2 regions of the Paenibacillus sp. FSL H8-0282 genome follow, and region 2 is predicted to be linked to the other one. Evidence: riboswitches for the same ligand, from Rfam matches in the RefSeq annotation. Region 2 holds a riboswitch; the other holds the start of a gene.
What was found. Region 2 has a riboswitch for glycine ahead of gcvT (glycine cleavage system aminomethyltransferase GcvT). Riboswitches for the same ligand answer to the same signal wherever they lie in the genome.

Region 1: it holds a riboswitch for glycine, as region 2 does, so the genes downstream of both, NST94_RS29160 (amino acid permease) here and gcvT (glycine cleavage system aminomethyltransferase GcvT) in region 2, are expected to answer to the same signal.

The regions. Positions count from the first base shown of each region.
Region 1 covers NZ_CP150146.1:6,698,909-6,708,628, reverse strand. Annotated here, with positions in the region: gene NST94_RS29170 (DNA alkylation repair protein) at 1-678, shown strand, start outside; gene NST94_RS29165 (ABC transporter substrate-binding protein) at 685-2,583, shown strand; glycine riboswitch at 2,866-2,948, shown strand; gene NST94_RS29160 (amino acid permease) at 3,096-4,508, shown strand; gene NST94_RS29155 (metallophosphoesterase) at 4,674-5,645, opposite strand; gene NST94_RS29150 (HAMP domain-containing sensor histidine kinase) at 6,062-7,225, shown strand; gene NST94_RS29145 (DUF5643 domain-containing protein) at 7,332-8,237, opposite strand; gene NST94_RS29140 (DUF4179 domain-containing protein) at 8,261-9,421, opposite strand; gene NST94_RS29135 (sigma-70 family RNA polymerase sigma factor) at 9,414-9,720, opposite strand, start outside.
Region 2 covers NZ_CP150146.1:6,268,610-6,278,329, forward strand. Annotated here, with positions in the region: gene uvrB (excinuclease ABC subunit UvrB) at 1-99, opposite strand, end outside; gene NST94_RS27300 (flagellar motor protein) at 279-1,061, shown strand; gene NST94_RS27305 (flagellar motor protein MotB) at 1,058-1,888, shown strand; gene gcvH (glycine cleavage system protein GcvH) at 2,317-2,709, opposite strand; glycine riboswitch at 2,936-3,034, shown strand; gene gcvT (glycine cleavage system aminomethyltransferase GcvT) at 3,221-4,333, shown strand; gene gcvPA (aminomethyl-transferring glycine dehydrogenase subunit GcvPA) at 4,440-5,792, shown strand; gene gcvPB (aminomethyl-transferring glycine dehydrogenase subunit GcvPB) at 5,789-7,249, shown strand; gene NST94_RS27330 (efflux RND transporter permease subunit) at 7,677-9,720, opposite strand, start outside.

The DNA.
Region 1 (9,720 bases), 430 kb from region 2:
CAAGCTCTCGGCAAGGAACGCACCAAGAAAATATATCTATCCAATGGCGCGCACGAACCGCTTTTTGGTGTGGCCACAGGCCAGATGAAGCCTATCTTCAGAAAAATAAAACATAATCAACCCTTGGCCGAGCAGCTTTATGCTACGGGAAATTACGACGCTATGTATTTTGCCGGGGTGATCGCGGAGCCTAAAGCAATGTCAGAGTCGGATTTTGAGCGGTGGATTGCTGGCGCTTATTTCTATATGCTATCGGACTTTGTGGTGGCAGTAACGTTGGCGGAGACGGATATTGCGCAAGAGGTTTCTGATAAATGGATTGCAAGTGAGATAGAGCTGAAAATGTCGGCGGGCTGGAACTGTTACTGCTGGCTGCTCGGAAATCGCCCGGACAGTGAATTTTCCGCAGAAAAATTGGCCGCTATGTTGGAGCTTGCAAAAAACACGATTCATGAAGCTCCTGAGCGAACGAAATATGCAATGAACAATTTCATCTACACTGTGGGCGTATCCTATCTGCCGCTTCATGATAAAGCGGTTGAGATTGCAAAGGAAGTTGGCCCGGTGAAAGTCCATACCGGTAGTGCAAAAAGCAAGATTTTGAATGCTTCAATTAATATTCAAAAGGCAGTTGATAAATCGCAGCTCGGCTTCAAACGAAAACATGTAAGGTGTTAGTCAATCATGGACATCAATGACCTTATTGCTGTATGGAATCACGCGAATTGCAAAGTAGTTGATATTCGTCGGATGACCCTTAGACCTGGCGAATCTATACCTTCCTATTACGTCCCCTCAAGGCTGTTTCTTATGTCGATTCACGGTAATGCTACAGTTAACCTGGGAAGCCAAGTTCACCGTTTACAGCGCTTTACAGTGCTTCATGTAGGCAAAGGAACTGTGCTCAACATTGACGCAGGCAGCGAGGGGCTGGATTACTATAGCATTTATTATAAAGTGAGTATGCATCCCTCACTACCCTTAGAGATTGCTACGCTATACGAGGGCGCTAAATCCTTTGATCATTCGTACAGCATTGCGCCTGACAATTCGGTAGCGCTGTATCGCATAGTGAGCGAGATGTTTAAGGAGTGGGAGAAGCCGCAGCCGCTTGCGCGGTTGCATGTTCGCACTTTACTCCATCAGTTTGTGTATGAGCTATTTCATCAAATGTCGGTGCCAGGGGTTAATACGACTAAGCGTGATCTGGCCGCCCGGATCGCCGACATTATCCATGAACATTATACGGATAACATTACGCTGGAATCATTATCGGAAAGCCTGAACTATAGCGTCCCCCATTTATCTTCCTACTTCAAAATCCGTACTGGACTTAGCCCGATTGATTACTTAATTAAGGTGCGCATCGAAAAAGCGGTGGCACTGCTGCTGGAAACAGATGCTACGCTGAAGGAAATTGCAGTGGGTGTCGGTTATCAAGACCCTAGTTATTTGGGCAGGTTGTTCAAAAAGTACAAGGGAGTTTCCCCGATTAGCTATAGAGAATTGCATTCCAGAAAGAACAAACTAGAGGATAGTCCTGCCACAAGCATAGAATCCTCCATTGTCGCCCTTGAATCATTTCACTATACTGATTATATTGATAACGATTATCAGTATCATTTTGATCAAGAGGGAGATTCATTCATGTTTAAACATTCAAGGCCTACGCTGGCATCGGTATTGCTGTTAAGTTTCATTTTGGTACTGAGCGCATGTGGTACAAACGGTGCTACGGAGAATGCTGCCTCACAGCAGCCGAAGACCAAAATCGTTAAAACGGTTAACGGTGAGGTGGAGATCCCCCTTCATCCCAAAAGAATTGTTGCAGGTGAATATCTCGGCAGCTTAATTGCGCTTGGCATTACACCCATCGGAACCTCCGAACATCATATTAAAAATCCATATTTTCAGGAGTATTTGAAAGACGTTGAGAATATAGGGGACGGGAATGGAAATGTAGAGAAAATTCTGTCGCTTAATCCCGATTTGATTATTATGGATGATTTCTATCCTGAGCTAAATGAGCAGATGTCAAAAATCGCACCTACGGTCGTTATTCCATACGCTTCCTTAAAAACGGTACATGAGGAAGTGGCTTATTTCGGTGAGCTGCTTAGTGAAGAAGATAAGGCCAAAACCTGGCTTGCAGACTATGACAGCCGTATGGCCAATGCCAAGGAGAGCGTATTGAAGGTTGTGCCAGCAGATAGCACATTTTCCATTATTGAATGGTCTGAAAACAGCTTGATGGCCGTTGGAACAGACTTCGGCAAAGGTGGACAACCAATCTATAATGGATTGGGATTTAAGCCTCCTGCGGATATCGCCGCCGAAATGGCCGACCCGGGCTGGGCTTCATTCTCTGCTGAGGTCTTACCAAAGTATGCCGGTGACTATATTATTCTTACCTCCGACTCGAAAAAGCTGGATGAACTTAAAGCCGACCCGATCTGGGGCGCACTGCCAGCAGTCAAAAATGATCACGTATTTCTTTGGACAAGCGATCGCTCCGGCTACTGGGACCCGATAGCTATTCTGAGTCAGACAGAAGAGTTGGCGGCTTGGCTGACAAGCCACTAATAGAGTGTGTTTCAAAACATAAAGGGGCTGTCTCAGGAGTAGAATTCTACAATGAGATAGCCCTTTTTTCATATTAACCATCAGCCAATCTTGGTCTGTTGGTTGCGATGTTTCCGAAGCAATGCGTGATATCGCGTATTTCGCAGTTGAAATAAAGCGGTAATTAATGTTATTGACAAAATATTTGACAATGATTAGTATTGAAAAATATTAAAAATGAAGTTAGCGGCATAACAATTAAATAATTCGCAAGCTATGATTGCTATGGATCACACTATAGCAGGAGCAGCTTCTGGAGAGACCGTGGGGGATTCCCCCGGCGCCGAAGGGTTCACAATCTCAGGCAAAAGGACAGAAGAGTACTAGATAATTCATTTGTTATTCTGATCATCGTCAGAATAAAGGAATGTATTTTATTTATTATTCTTAGACCTAAGAGATTGGAGCGTATCCAATCTCTTTTTTGTTATCATTTTTACTTGTTATTTTTTTCACATAAGGGGGAGTTTGAAATGGCAGCACAAGAATTAAAGAGAGATTTAGAGAATCGGCATGTTCAGCTCATTGCGATTGGTGGAACCATCGGTACCGGATTATTTTTAGGATCAGGCAAAGCTATACAACTGGCAGGACCATCGATCATTTTTGCTTATTTAATCGTGGGTATCGCTATTTTTTTTGTGATGAGGGCATTGGGAGAACTTCTGTTGTCTAAAGCAGGTTATCAATCTTTTACAGATATTGCCGAAGACTATCTTGGACCGAGGGCGGCGTTTGTAACCGGATGGACCTATTGGTTTTGCTGGATCATGACGGCTATGGCCGATATTATAGCTGTTGGGGTCTATGTACAATATTGGTTTGATATCCCGCAATGGATACCCGCAGTCATTTGTTTAATTATTTTATTAGGACTCAATTTATTAACGGTAAAAAGCTTTGGCGAATTGGAATTTTGGTTTGCTTTAATTAAGGTAATCACTATTCTCGCATTGATTGCTATCGGGGTAGTCTTACTGGTGATTGGATTCAAAACAACTACCGGAACCGTTGCGCTCAGTAATATTTGGGCACATGGGGGAGTATTTCCAAACGGCATTTCAGGGTTCCTACTTTCATTTCAAATGGTTGTGTTTGCTTTTGTGGGTGTGGAATTGGTGGGCGTATCGGCAGCAGAGACCTCCAATCCAGAAAAAACTATCCCATCGGCGATTAATAAAATACCTTTACGAATTCTATTTTTCTACGTGGGTGCTATTATTGCCTTATTATGCATCAATGCTTGGACAGAACTAAACCCGGCAGAAAGTCCTTTTGTTAAAACATTTAGTTTAGTGGGGATTCCGATTGCCGCGGGGGTTATTAACTTCGTTGTATTAACTTCAGCTGCGTCCGCTTGTAATAGCGGGATGTTCTCAACAAGCCGGATTCTATACAATCTAAGCAGAAATGACCAGGCTCCAGCCAACTTTGCAAAGCTTAATAAAAATCATGTACCAAGTAATGCTTTATTCATATCCACGCTTGTCTTATCTGTAGGCGCTTTGTTGAGTAAGCTGATTCCGGAGACGGCTTTTGGCATCGTGACAACAATTAGTGCCATTTGTTTCATCTGGGTTTGGGGCGTCGTTCTAATTTGCCATTTGCGATATAAAAAGACGAAGCCGGAATTGCAGGCCAAATCAAAATTCAAAGCACCGTTTACACCCTTTGTGAATTATGTTGTTCTAGCTTTGTTTGCAATCATACTCATAATTATGCTATTTGCTGATGAAACTCGTCCGGCCTTATTGTTGACGCCTTTATGGTTTATATTATTATTTGTTTTGTATTCGATAAATAGAAGAAAGAGGGAAAGAATAACGCCTGATCCAAGAGCACGTCTCGAAGGTATTCGGACTAACACGGAGATCCGGCATGATTAGTCGATGAGGGTGCTTGCTGATATTACAGTTGGATAGGCAGACATAGAAATCCACCACCGCATACGGTGGTGGATTTTCTCATTAATGTGGTCGATGCTCTTTTTCGAACTTATGTATGCTATCGGGATATTCTTCCATGTTTTTTAATCAGTCTAAAATTATCGTCTATTTAAAATCAACTTTGATTTGTGCTATCTCACTATTCGTGCCAATTCGTAATGGCGGTCCCCAAGTCCCTGCACCAGATGTAACGATGACGTGAGGGCTGTTAGGATTCTTCTGATAGTGGCCATAATCTACTGTAAACATAGCATTGGTGATCAGATTTGCAGGGAATACTTGTCCTTGATGCGTATGTCCGCTAAATATCAAATCAACGTCATCTGCGTATTCAATCCTATTGGTTGGTTGATGATCCATTACGATAACGGGCATATTTGTATCAATGTCACTCATCACTTCTGAAGTAATTGCTCGAGGGTTCCCTTGATTACCAATCGGTGATGAATCCCTTCTGCCAACAACAACGAATTGATTATCAATAACGACATGCTCATCATTTAGAAGTTTGATATTACTCTTATCTATAAAGTTCACGATCTCATCGTATGAGCGTCCTGCATCATGGTTACCTAAACAAGCATAAACTCCATAGGTTGACTGAATAGTACTTAATAACTCTACTCCTTTGGAAGGGTTAGAGAGCGCATAGTAGTTACCATTAAATATATCTCCTGTCATCAACACCATATCCGGCTGTAGTCCATTAATACGATCAACAACGTCTTCAATAAACTTTACATCATTTACGTAGCCTAAATGTAAGTCGCTGATCAGGACGATATTTAACTGATCTAATGAAGTGTTTTTATGTATTTGGAGCGGATAGGTGACTTCTTTTAAATGATTCGCATTATAAATCCCATAGGACACCAATCCTATGACTAGAATTAATACTACGGACCTTGTATGAAAAATAACACGTGCTGGTGTAGGAGAAGGGAGGACCTTGATCCACTTACTAATTAGTAAGATTACATCTGAAAGGATCAACAGCAAGAACAAATAGAAGTAGATACCCATCCAATAGTCCCCGAATTGACCAATAAAATTAACAATATTTGAATCGGTCGTCATAGCTGAAGAAGACAATAGTAAATTAATAATGATTGTTAATGCACATAAGCTGTAGATGAGTCCATATATGATCCCGTTTATATTTGAAAATATATGTTGTAGCCAATTAAAAATCTTTCTCGCAATGTAATAGTTAGTTGCCGCGTACATAGCGAATATAAATAAAAATGCAAATACCATAGGGAACACCATCCTAATGCTTTAGATATCAGAACTAAAGTGAATACAATGATTATAGCAATAATTACTAGTTTCAGAAATTAAATGGGGTATTGAGTTTACTGGTTTTTTCAGTTATTGTTTATTACTATTTCAGCTGATATAATTCTTATTTCGACAATCAATTTAAAAGTGGTGAATTCATGAGAGAGTTCTACAGTCGGGTGAATCGAAAAACCTATTACATATTAATGTTAATGATCATCGTTCTTATGATGTCTGGATTAATACTATCTACTCTAGAGTTAGATGGAATTGATTTTGGTTATATCATTCATTTTTTATGTGTGGCGTTTCTAACGGTTTGTTTATGGATTTACCCTAAGCATGAGACACATACTTTTAGAAAGATTATCATTCTATTTGGATTTGCGTATTTTTATACGCTATTCTTTTTATATCCTCAAACTTGGACTACCTATATCCTCATTTGTCTTATTCCTGCACTCTCTATTCTATTTTTTGATTTAAAATTGTTCTATTTTTCCTTCATTATAAATGGAATACTGATGGTAATTACATTTGGCTATATCCTCTTGATTGATAGAGGGGATCTATATACATATTTACATTATGATATTCTAGGGAATTTCATTAATATAATAGCGGTTCAAGTGTTATTATTTTTCATTTTTCAAATATCATTTAAACGGATGAAAAAACAGCAGCTTTATTATGAACAATTACAGCAATCTGAGCGTTTAAAGATGGTTGGACAATTAACAGCTGCCGTTGCGCATGAAATTAGAAATCCAGTGACAGTGGTTAGAGGTTTTTTACAGTTTTTTGATGAGGATCCTTCATTTGATGATCCTATGAAAAGAAAATTTAAATTAATGATTGATGAATTGAACACAGTAGAACAGATTATCTCGCAATTTCTAACCCTTTCAAAGCCAAATGGAGAACAAAAACTAGAAAAAGTAGATGTGAAGGATGTTATTGAAAGTGTCACAGGATTGCTCCATTCCTACGCAATGTTATCTGATAATCAAATTGTTACCTATGTAGAAGAAGACTGCATGATCTCTATTAATAAAATTGAATTTAAGCAGCTGCTTATTAATATAATAAAAAATGCTTTAGAGGCTTCGGATGTTGGTAAATCTGTCTCTATTATGGCGAATAGGAACAATAATTTTATTGAGATAACAATCATTGATGAAGGAAGCGGGATGTCGGAAGCTGAGGTTAAGTCGCTAGGGACTCCTTTTTATTCATTAAAAAGTAATGGAACAGGTCTAGGATTAATGATTTGCTTTAATATCGTAGAAAAGTACGGCGGCGAAATTTATTATAGTAGTTCTGTAGGTAAGGGGACAACAGCTACTATCCGCTTTTTAGCTATAAATGACCAGTAAAACGGAACATTCTTTCCGTTGAAAGAAGGGGATTACCTCAAGCCTTCGGCCGGAGAGGTAATCCCCTTTTCCTAGATAAATATGTTTATGTTTGCTGCGCTAACGATTATTTTAGAGGGATTTTGATCTCCAATTGCTTGTTGTAATTTTTAACTACATTGCCTTTGGCATCTACTTTATAAGCCCCGGTGTTGCCTTTTTCAAATACGGCTTGATACGGTCTGATAATCAGATATTCTGCCGCTGAGCTAGGTGCTTCGAACAATAAATCTTCAGAAACCGTATTTTGAGTTGCTGCAACAGAATCCCTTGCAATAAATTCTAATTCATTTCCCAGATTATCATAAATGTCATATCCTAAAGCCTGTGCTTGGGTGGCAACCCCTTTAACCGCTAAAGCGATACGCACAGAAGTCTCTCCCGCAGCAACACGGGTGGTTTTGATTTCAAATTGGTTGTCTTTCTTTATAGCAGGCAGCTGAATGTTATGCACTAATCCTGCTTGCTTGAGAGAAAATTTAAGTACATACGGGTCTTCGATTCCGTTAAGCTTCACATGGATACTCAATTCAGAGGAAGCCAGGTTTGCCTTTTGTTGCTCAGTTAGCCATTCGGTCTGCAATACAACAACCGCCTTGTTGGCATCACCGTCACTGATCCAGCGTGGTGTTTTTAAATCAATGCCTCCTGGTTGAGTGAGCTTGGCGTCTATTCCCACAATAGTACCTTCTGCAAGATAGGGCTCACCTTTATCATTTAAAGTTACTCCTGCGAGCATTCCTGAAAATAGCGATCCCTCACGGCTCAGGTCGATCTTAATATAGTTACCATCAAACTGCGCATTGCCCTTTAAAGTAAGCTGATCGTGTGAATCGGCCACTTTTGTTGTATTCAGGGAAGCTTCAACAGCGGGTTGAGCACTGGATGCTTGGGTTAAAGTTGGCATTCCCAACGCTCCTAGGCATACAGCAGCACTTAAAATTACAGACATCTTCTTAGTCATTTTTTTCATGATATTATCAAGCTCCTTAATTTTTATTTAACTAGCACGTTTATCTCTAGACCGTCAATATAATGCTTCACTGGGTTTCCAGAACTGTCTGTTTTAAATGCTCCATTCTTACTTTGTGGGTTCTCAAACTCATAAAGATAGCCACGGATTGTGAGCATATTAGGGTGTTTCTCAAATGGCTCAGTAAGCAAATCGACATTAAGTGACCTATTGGAAGTCGAGAGGACTTTCTGTGAAATATCTTTCAGCACCTGTCCTTGTTGATCCTTTACTTCAAAGCCCACTAAACTCAATGCTGCATGGTCTTCGTCTGTATCCTGTTCCAGCATGAGCGACAGGCGTGTCGTTAATGGACTATATTCCAGCTTTTTCAGGATCAAACTCCATCCTCCAACTTGTGCGCGTATATCAGGTGTGGAAATTTTATTAATCGTAGCCTTCCGCGCAGGAATTTGGAGAACAAACGGTTCATCCATACCGTTTAAGCCAAGAGTTACGGTCAATACAAATCGATCAGGAAAAGGTTTGTTGGAGATTCCGGAATTCGAGGAATCCACTAGTCTAAAAATAGCTGTGTTGCTTTCCGCACCTTCTATCCAGCTTAGAAACGGCATAGCTTTCCAGAGACCATCTGAAAATTGCTCCAGGGAAGCGCCGTCGATCAATACTTCTGCAGAGGTTATTGCACCTTTCGCTAAAAAAGGCTTACCATCCGCTCCAATCGTTACTCCGGCTAGCTTACCTTCCAGTTTTTCTCCCTCACGCTTCACCGAGAATGCCAACCGGCTGCCATCAAATACAGCCTCTTCGGCAGACAAGGTGATCCCTTCATGGGTATCACTGCTGTTTAGACGGGAAGTCAGTCCCAGACGCTGGGCCGCTTGTAACCCTATATCATCTGCCCGTTCAAAAATACCGCCTATCAAGGGAAGCTGCTTGAGCGCATTGGCCAATGTAGGCGGATAGATAGCCGTTAGCATAACACTTAACAATATCGCCGCAGTCACAGCAGCTGTGATTTTTGGATATATCCGCTTTTTCTTTTCCTTTTCCACAGGATCCTGGACAATGGTGGCCAGCGATGCATAAAGCGAATCCTGCCGTGATCGTAGTAAAGGAGGAAGCTCCTGTATATTAGCTTTCCCTAGCTCCCTGATCTGCTTTTCTAAATTGTTATTATTCATTAGCAAGACCCTCCTCCCGCACAGGATGTATCTGTTTGGACAACAATCTCCGTGCGCGATGAAGTCGTGCCCTGACCGCTCCCTCGGAGATGTCGAGCACATCTGCAATCTGCTTAATGGATAAATCGTCATAATAAAAAAGCACGATAGCAAGCCGCAGGGATTCGTCCAACTGATTAATGAAGCTTTGCAGGTCTACGTTGCCTGAATCTTCAAAATGCACATAGGAAACGACCGGTTCCTCGGGAATCTCCGCCACAGCTATAGTTCGTTCTCGCATACGAAGTAACTGATTGCAT
Region 2 (9,720 bases):
GCCTTGTAGTAATTCATCTATGGCATGAGGCTGATCGCCCTGGGGTGTATACTCGGACTCCAATTCAAAAGTCTTCGTACTGACGACAATATCACTCATTTGCCCGTCTCCCCTCTATCGTCTAAACTAGATTAATATATTATAATTGTTGTCTGAATCTTCTCTCTCCATACGATAGTAAAAAATATGGAAGATAAGAATATGTGTTCCCGTTCATTATACAGTGTTGCTTAGATCGATGCAAACCATAATACACAGAAATGTTAGGAGCTTGAAGCATGGATATTACCGCAATAATCGGCCTAGTGGCCGGACTGGCTGCGCTAATCGGCGGCTACCTCTGGGAAGGCGGAAGCCTTTCCGGACTGCTGCAGCTTAATGCAGCTTTGATTGTATTTGGAGGTACGATTGCTGCCGTAATGATCAGCTTCCCGGCAGCTAAGCTACGCTCCATTCCCGCCGCTCTGCGCATGGCTTTTGGCCGCAATCCTGAACGTGATGAAGAGAAAGCAGAAGAGCTTATCGCAATGGCCACAGTGGCCCGCCGCGGCGGCGTTTTAATGCTCGAAAAACAAGCGGAACTGCATCCCGATTCTTTTACGCGCGAAGGACTGTTGCTTATCGTCGATGGCACTGACCCTGAGCAGGTAAGACAGATTTTGGAATTGGAAATGGATGCGAAAGAATTGAAGCATGAAAGCTACGCCAAGATTTTTGAAGCCGCTGGCGGATATGCTCCAACGATGGGGATCATCGGTACAGTTATGGGACTTATTAGGGTACTGGGCAACCTTACGGACCCATCAAATCTAGGTACCTCTATCGCAGTAGCGTTCACTGCAACACTGTACGGAGTAGCCATCGCTAATCTAATATTTTTACCCATTGCTTCCAAAATCAAATCCCGCAGCCAAAGTGAGCTGCATAGCATGGAGATGCTGCTAGTAGGCATTCTTTCTCTACAGAACGGGGATCATCCGCTGCTGGTGCGTAAAAAACTGAACTCCTTCATTTCAGACACCACCACAGATGACCGTGCAGAAGCAAGAGGTTTTATATGAGACAAAGAGACCGGCGCAAACGGCGGGTAGAGAATCGAGAAAGCCGTGATCGTTGGATGATTACTTACGCTGATCTAATTACACTTTTACTTATATTTTTCGTTATATTGTATGCGATGAGCAGCCTGGACACTGACAAATATAATATCGTGACCGGCTCTTTATCCCAGACTTTCAAGTCGAGCAGCACTGTTCTTGAAGGCGGGGATGGTATTTTAGATGCTGGAAAGACCCCTGACAACAAACCAGAGAGTACAGATGGGAATGCGAACGCAACTGCAAAACCAAATGACGGTTCTGATGAACAAACGGAGAATGAAACACCTTCAGCACGGGAGTTGGCTTTTCGAGAACAAGAGGCGAAGCTTGCTGAGTTAATGGGTGTGATCACCCACTATGTGGAGGAGAATAATCTCGGTGAACAAATATTTGTAGCCGACAAACCGCAGGGCATAGAAATCACGCTCAGCGACCGTTTTCTTTTTGATGTGGGTAAAGCAGATGTGAAGTCACCAGCCCTTCCTGCTCTTCAGCAGTTGTCTGGCTTATTCAAAGATATCGGAGCAACGATCAGCATTGAAGGACATACGGATAATACACCAGTGTCATCAGCTTCACGTTATAACGACAATTGGGAGCTATCGGGTGCTCGTGCGCTTTCTGTGCTGCGCTTTTTCTTAGATAATGAAGGACTGAACCCGGACACTTTTCAATATGCAGGTTATGCCGATACCCGACCAACAGCAGATAATACTACGGTAGCAGGCAAACAGAAAAATCGACGCGTAGAGATCATTGTACTTCGACAGCTTCAAGAGGTGGAATAAAATATAGTTGCTTGCGCTCAGAGCTAAGTTCGGCGGCAGGGGCCTTTGCAATTACCACATTGAGCTTACAAGGGGCTTCATCCAATTTAATTAGGGAAAACCTCCCTGATTATTCACCTATTATCGTATCCAATCGCGGAATGAGGGAATTTCTCCCTGATTATTACTCTTTTTAGTCTGAAATAGTGGTTTTACCGAGATGATTAGGGAGGAATTCCCTAAAACCCTAACTCTCACGCTATAATCGTCTAAAATGAGGGAGGTTTTCCCTAATTCCATACTCCACTAGACCCTCAAACCACTCGATTGGGTTTACGAATACTCGCACAATCCACATAAGAAACACAAACAGCAAGTCCCCGAATCACAGAAACTTGCTGCTAAAAATATCACACTTGATCAGACTATTTTCCGTCCCCGATTTCCAATTATTCAGCAACTAACGCGCTATAACCGGCTGCATCTAACAGACCTTTTACAGCATCAGCATACTCTCCATCAACTTCAATCTCAAAAATCCAACCCCCGCCATACGGCTGATCATTGATAAGCTCCGGACTAGCTTCTAATCCATCATTCACCTTGGTAACCGTCCCAGAGACGGGCGAATACAACTCCGATACCGTCTTAACGGATTCGATACTGCCTACGCTGTCACCGGCTGAAATGGTCGATCCTACCTCAGGAAACTCAACAAATACGATGTCGCCTAATAAATGCTGAGCATGGTCCGTAATCCCAACACGTACTACTCGCCCTTCTACTTGCTGTGCCCATTCATGCTCTTCGCTGTAAAGAAGGTTGTCTAATACTTCACTCATTTCAAGCCGCCTCATTTCCAATTTGGAGTTCTAAATTTAGTTATAGCCTAAGTTATCCCGGCTCACAATGTCAATATTACTAACAGGAAATTTAAATTTGTCATTTTTTCGACGTTTTCTTGTTGACAGCGCCCGACTATACCCGTTTAATGGAGACATACAAGAAGAAATGACGTTGTCGTCTTTTTATAGACAATAACCGTTTCTCGAAGAAATATAATTGCGGATGATGGCATAGGGAGAGACTGTCTCACTTGAAGACGGCGCCGAAGGAGTAAGCCCTAACAGGGGTGAATCTCTCAGGCAAAAGGACCTTTGTCGGACGTATCTCTGGAGAGCATCAGACGCAAGGCTAGATGCGTCAGATCACCAACGGGGAAACCTGCAAGCTAGTTACGGCAGGGTAACTCTCAGGTACAAAGGACAGAGCAGAAAGCGATTTGTGCATTTATGCATGATTGCTTCTGCCTGTCCTTTTTTCGTATGTAATCAGATCAAGGGGAGTGACGACATGGATGCTTTGAGAAGAACACCTTTTTATGATCTCTATTCCGCTTATGCGGAGTCCAGGTGCATTGACTTCGGTGGCTGGGAGCTGCCAGTACAGTTTACAGGTATCGTGAAAGAGCACGAAGCCGTTCGCCAGCAGGCTGGGCTGTTCGATGTATCGCATATGGGTGAATTCATGGTGATTGGGAGCGGTGCAGAAGCCTTTTTGCAAAAAATGACAACCAATGATGTCAGCCGCCTTACAGATGGTGCGGCGCAATATACGCTGCTCTGTTATCCAAATGGCGGAGTTGTCGACGACCTACTCGTGTATCGCCTAAGCGAAGGGCATTATATGCTCGTCGTTAATGCCTCCAACATCGACAAAGACTTCCAATGGCTGCAAGAGCATTTGACCTCTGAATTCGGCGAAGTCACGCTCACTAATGTCTCTGACGAGACGCTTTTGCTCGCCTTGCAGGGTCCTCTGGCAGAGACCATTCTCGCGGAAGTTACTGATGCTCCTATTTCAGTACTCAAGCCTTTCCATTTCATTGAACGCGCCACCGTTTGCGGTGTAGAGGTACTTATCTCCCGTACGGGTTATACCGGTGAAGATGGCTTCGAGATCTACGCTCCGCTGGAAGGTGCAGAAACGTTATGGAACGGACTGCTTGCAGCAGGCGCGCCCCACGGATTAACACCTGCTGGACTGGGTGCACGGGATACCCTACGTTTTGAGGCAAAATTACCACTGTACGGTCAGGAGCTATCCGCTGACATCACCCCGCTTGAAGCAGGAGTACAGTTCTTCGTGAAGCTGGACAAAATAGACTTTATCGGACGCGATGCACTAATACAGCAAAAAGAAACTGGGATTCCCCGTCGCCTTGTCGGCCTAGAAATGATTGATCGAGGCATTCCACGCTCCCATTATCCTGTTTGGGCAGATGGGGTTAAGATTGGTGAGGTCACAACCGGAACACAGTCCCCTACGCTGAAACGTAACCTGGGGTTGGCTTTGATTGATGCTGCTTACAGTGAAATAGGCACAGAGGTTTACGTAGAGATACGCGGTAAGCAGCTTAAGGCTGTAGTGATTAAGGCCCCTTTTTACAAGTATAAACGCCTTTAGCGTCCATATAAGGACGGTGAGCTTTTAAGCGAGAAATAGAAGAATAAAGTATAGCGTGAAAATTGTACTTTCTTATATTTTAAAAAAGCCAAGGAGTGAAACCTTAATGAAGCACCGTTATCTGCCCATGACAGAACAGGACCGCGTAGAGATGATGGAGGCCGTCGGGATTCAGTCTATAGATGAGCTGTTCTCCGATATTCCTGAAGCGGTACGTTACCAAGGCACTATGCCGATATCTGAACCACTCGATGAATACGCCCTGCTGCGCCACATGAAAGGGTTGGCTGACCAAAATGCCGACTTTGATTCTCACGCCAGCTTCCTCGGCGCCGGATTATACGATCATCACATCCCTGTGGTCATCAACCATGTCATTTCCCGTTCTGAATTCTACACTGCCTACACTCCTTATCAACCGGAGATCAGCCAAGGTGAGCTGCAAGCGATCTTCGAATTCCAATCCTACATTTGCGAACTAACCGGTATGAAAGTTGCCAATGCCAGTATGTATGATGGCGCTACAGCTTTATCCGAAGCAGCGGTTCTCGCGGCTGGTGCTACCAAACGCAAAAAATTAATCGTCTCCCGTACCGTTCATCCTGAGGCTCGCCAAGTGCTACGTACTTCGGCTAATGCTTGGGGTCTGGAGGTGGTGGAGATTGACTATAAAGACGGTGTTACCGATCAAGCTAAACTTGCTGAAGCTATCGATGGTGATACTGCCGCAGTACTGGTGCAATCGCCTAACTTCTTCGGTAGCATTGAGGATCTTCGCTCGGTTGAGCCGCTGATTCACGCGGTTAAAGGTCTTCTTGTAGTCAGCGCCAACCCAATAGCTCTTGGTGTACTTGAAACTCCGGGCAAACTTGGAGCCGACATCGTAGTCGGTGATGCTCAGCCACTCGGTATTCCAGCTTCTCTCGGGGGTCCAACTTGCGGATTCTTTGCCGTAGCTGATCACCTGATGCGCCGCATGCCAGGCCGGATCGTTGGCCAAACGGTAGACCGTAACGGTAAACGTGGCTTCGTTCTTACACTTCAAGCGCGTGAACAGCATATTCGTCGTGAAAAAGCGACATCGAATATCTGCTCCAATCAGGCACTGCTGGCTCTCTGCGCATCCGTCTACTTGTCCGTTATGGGCAAAGAAGGCATGCGTGAAGTAGGCGAACTAAATATTCGCAAAAGCCATTACGCTGCTAATAAACTTAGCGGACTAACAGGTGCTGAACTTGCCTTCTCCTCCCCATTCTTTAACGAATTTGTTGTGAAGCTTCCTGAAGGCAGCAGCGTGACCGCTATTAATTCTAAGCTGCTGAAGGACGATTATCTCGGCGGTTATGATCTGGGTCGTGATTATCCTGAACTTGCTGGACATATGCTGGTTGCCGTAACGGAAAAAAGAAGCAAAACCGAAATCGACCAATTCGCTAGCGCACTGGAGGGCTGTTTATGAAACCGGAGCAAAGTCTAATTTTTGAATTAAGCCGTCCCGGCCGTTCGGCCTATTCTTTGCCACTATGCGATGTGCCACAGGAAGAAACCTTGGAGTCCCTAATTCCATCAGGTTTACTCCGTAGCGAACCCGTCGTACTTCCAGAAGTATCGGAAGTGGATGTCATTCGCCACTACACTTCTCTTTCACGTCGCAACTTTGGTGTAGACAATGGCTTCTATCCACTCGGTTCATGCACGATGAAATACAACCCCAAGATTAACGAAGATGTTGCCCGCTTCTCCGGCTTCGCCAAAATTCATCCCTACCAACCAGAAGAAAGTATTCAAGGCGCACTGGAATTAATGTATACCCTGCAAAATGATCTGTCCGCGCTGACCGGCATGGATGCAGTATCCTTACAGCCTGCCGCAGGTGCTCATGGTGAATGGACCGGCCTCATGATGATCCGCGCCTACCATGAAAGTCGCGGCGAGACGCGTACTAAGGTTATCGTGCCGGATTCCTCGCACGGAACCAATCCTGCTAGTGCCTCAGCAGCAGGACTTGAAACGATCACGATCCCTTCCACAGATAAAGGAATGGTCGATCTTGAAGCACTGAAGGCAGCCGTCGGTAGCGACACAGCCGCACTGATGCTGACTAACCCAAGCACACTCGGCTTGTTCGAGACCCAAATTGTCGAGATTGCTGAGATCGTGCATGAAGCAGGGGGCTTACTCTATTACGATGGAGCCAACTCCAATGCCATTATGGGCATTACCCGCCCTGGCGACATGGGCTTTGACGTTGTACATCTGAACTTGCATAAGACAATGAGTACCCCACATGGCGGTGGCGGCCCTGGAGCCGGACCAGTCGGCGTAAAATCTATCCTCATTCCATTCTTGCCACAACCTACTGTGGTGAAGAATGAAGATAGCAGCTTCTCACTTCACTTCGGTGGTCCTGAATCCATTGGACGCGTAAAAGCTTTTTATGGAAACTTTGGTATTCTGGTACGTGCCTATGCCTATATCCGCACCTATGGTCCAGACGGACTGCGTGAGGTATCCGAAAATGCCGTGTTGAATGCGAACTATATGATGCACCGTCTGGCACCGTATTTTGAAATCCCATATCCGGGTGTATGTAAGCATGAATTCGTGATGTCCGGCAAAAACCTCAAGCAATATGGCGTGCGCACCTTAGACGTTGCTAAACGATTGCTCGACTTCGGCTACCACCCGCCAACCGTGTACTTCCCTCTGACTGTTGAGGAATGCATGATGATCGAGCCGACGGAAACCGAAAGTAAAGAAACACTGGACGGCTTCATCGATACGATGATTCAGATCGTTAAAGAAGCGCAGGAGACACCGGAAATCGTAATCAACGCACCGCATACCACAGAGATTAGCCGTTTGGATGAGACACAGGCTGCGCGTAAGCCGGTTTTGAATTGTTCTTGCGGGTAAACAACATAAATTAAACAAGGCTAGCTCCTAGTGTATAACATTGGGGTTAGCCTTGTTTTTATATGTTTGTTTATCTAATTGGAGTAATTTGGAGGAGAAACGATAAGAATACAATTTCTTTGTAGCAGTCAATCGGACTCAGGAGACACTATTAGTGAATTTATTGGTGTATTAAGATGCTATCGGACTCCAAGGACTCTATTTTCCAAGAAACGGAGTAGGTACGTGGTATTTTTCACCAATAGTGACCCTGGTGTCCGATAGCTTTCAAAATAGGGCTAATTCTAGAAAATAAGGTTTCCTGAGTCCGATACAACATTGGAACTGTAAAAGAAAACTTGGATTCATCTTTCGAATCGAGTTTCCCTTATAACAAAGAGTGCCCCCACAGCTATACCAATGCTGTGGGGGCATCATTTATTCTCGATTACGCACCATGAGTTGGAGTTTCTATTTTGGCCGTACTTTTACGCTCTTTTGCTGATTTACGGAAGTAGAACAACTCGTAAATCGCCGGCACTACAATCAGCGTAAGCAGTGTTGCTGCGGTTAAACCGCCAATGACTACAATCGCCAAGCTTTGCGAGACGATGCTGCCCATCTCGGCATGGCCGAACAGCAGCGGTGTCATGGCGCAGATGGTGGCGATCGCCGTCATGAGAATCGGACGCATCCGTGTTCCGGCAGCTTCTAGAATAGCCTCGTGGATACTCATATTGGCTTCATTTTGCTTAATCCGGTCAATGAGCACAATGGCATTCGTAACAACAATACCTATTAACATCAACGCCCCGAACAGAGCTGTGAAGTCAGGCGTTACACCGGACACGATAAGTCCAACAATCGCACCAATCGCCGCGAGCGGTAAGGAGAACATAATCGCCAGTGGAGCCCGAAGGGTTTTAAAGGTGAGTACCATAATCAGATAGACCAACCCGATGGAGATCAATGCCGTCATGCCCAAGTCGTTGAAATCCTCTGACTGATCAACTGACGCTCCGCCTGCAAATAAGGTCACGCCTTTCGGAAGTGTAAGACTATCGGTTTCTTTTTTAATATTCGCACCGATCTCAGATACCTTCTTCGGATCAACCTCTGCTGTAATTCGTACATACGGCTTCCCATCTTTATGGAACAACATTGCTGGTTCATTCCGAACCTCGTAAGTTGCGAGCTGAGACAGTGGCTTCGGCCCCTCAGCCGTCATGAGCGTCAGCGCTTTTAAATCCTGCTCCGTTTGCGGCTGAACCATAGGATCTAACACTACACCTGCTGCGTCACCATCGAGCTCAATTTGCCCCATTGGAATCGGATTAAGCATCGCTGACAGCTGCATTGAAATCTCTTGCGCATTACTTTGCGCCGGATCTACCTTAAAGGAAAATACAGGTTTCGTGTCCTCCATATTGCTGCTGACTTTTTGAATTCCCTCTACGGTCTTCAGCTTAGCGGTGACTTCTGTTGCTACAGTAGTAATATCTGTAAGATTATCTCCGACAATATCAATATATTCACTGGTAGAGCTGGATCCCATCATACTCATTTGGTTAGCAACAAGTGTTGCTCCAGTGTATGAATCTTTTACCTCACGAACATGATCAATAAAAGCCTGAGCATCTGCACCTTTTTTCATAACAACGGTATAGTCCACTAAGGTTTCAGAGGTAACACTCCCCCACTTAGCGGCGTCCGCACTATTCCCTGATTGCATGATTACCGTTTCTGCTTGTGGCTGCTTCATCAAATCTTGTTCTAACTGCTTTCCCTTTTCCAAAATATCTTTGACAGGAACATCCTTCGGATAATTCATCTGAACAGAAACATAGCTGGCATCCGAAGCATCGAGCGCCCCTTTGGGCATAGTCACATAAGCAGCAATGGAGCCAATCAGAAGCAGGAGACCCAACGATAAGCTAACCCATTTACGGCGAAGATTCCAGTCCAGAAAGCGGATAAACCATTTAGAAGGTTCGTGTTCTTTCATTGATGTTCTTCTCAGCAGCCATGAGCTTAAAAGAGGAACAACCGTCAAAGCTACTACGAGTGAAGTAAGCAATGAATAGGTCACTGTTAAAGCAAACGGCAGTAGGAAAGCTTGCAAACTACCACGCAAGAGACCCATCGGCAAAAATACTGCTACGGTAGCAATGGTTGATGAGGTAATCGCTCTAGCCACTTCCCCAGTTGCACTAATAATCATTTCTCGGGAAAAGGGTTCTTTTTGCAGCCTACGGTAAATGTTCTCAATCACCACGATACTATCATCGACCAAACGGCCTACCGCAACCGCGACTCCCCCGAGTGTAATGATATTCAAGCTTATGCCGGAAATATTCAGCAGATATAAGGTGACTGCTAACGAAAGTGGGATGGATACTGCCGTAATCAGAGTAGCCCGCAGGTTACGCAGGAACAACAGAATCACAATCGTCGCAAATAATGCACCTAGCAATACCTCACGCATCATACTG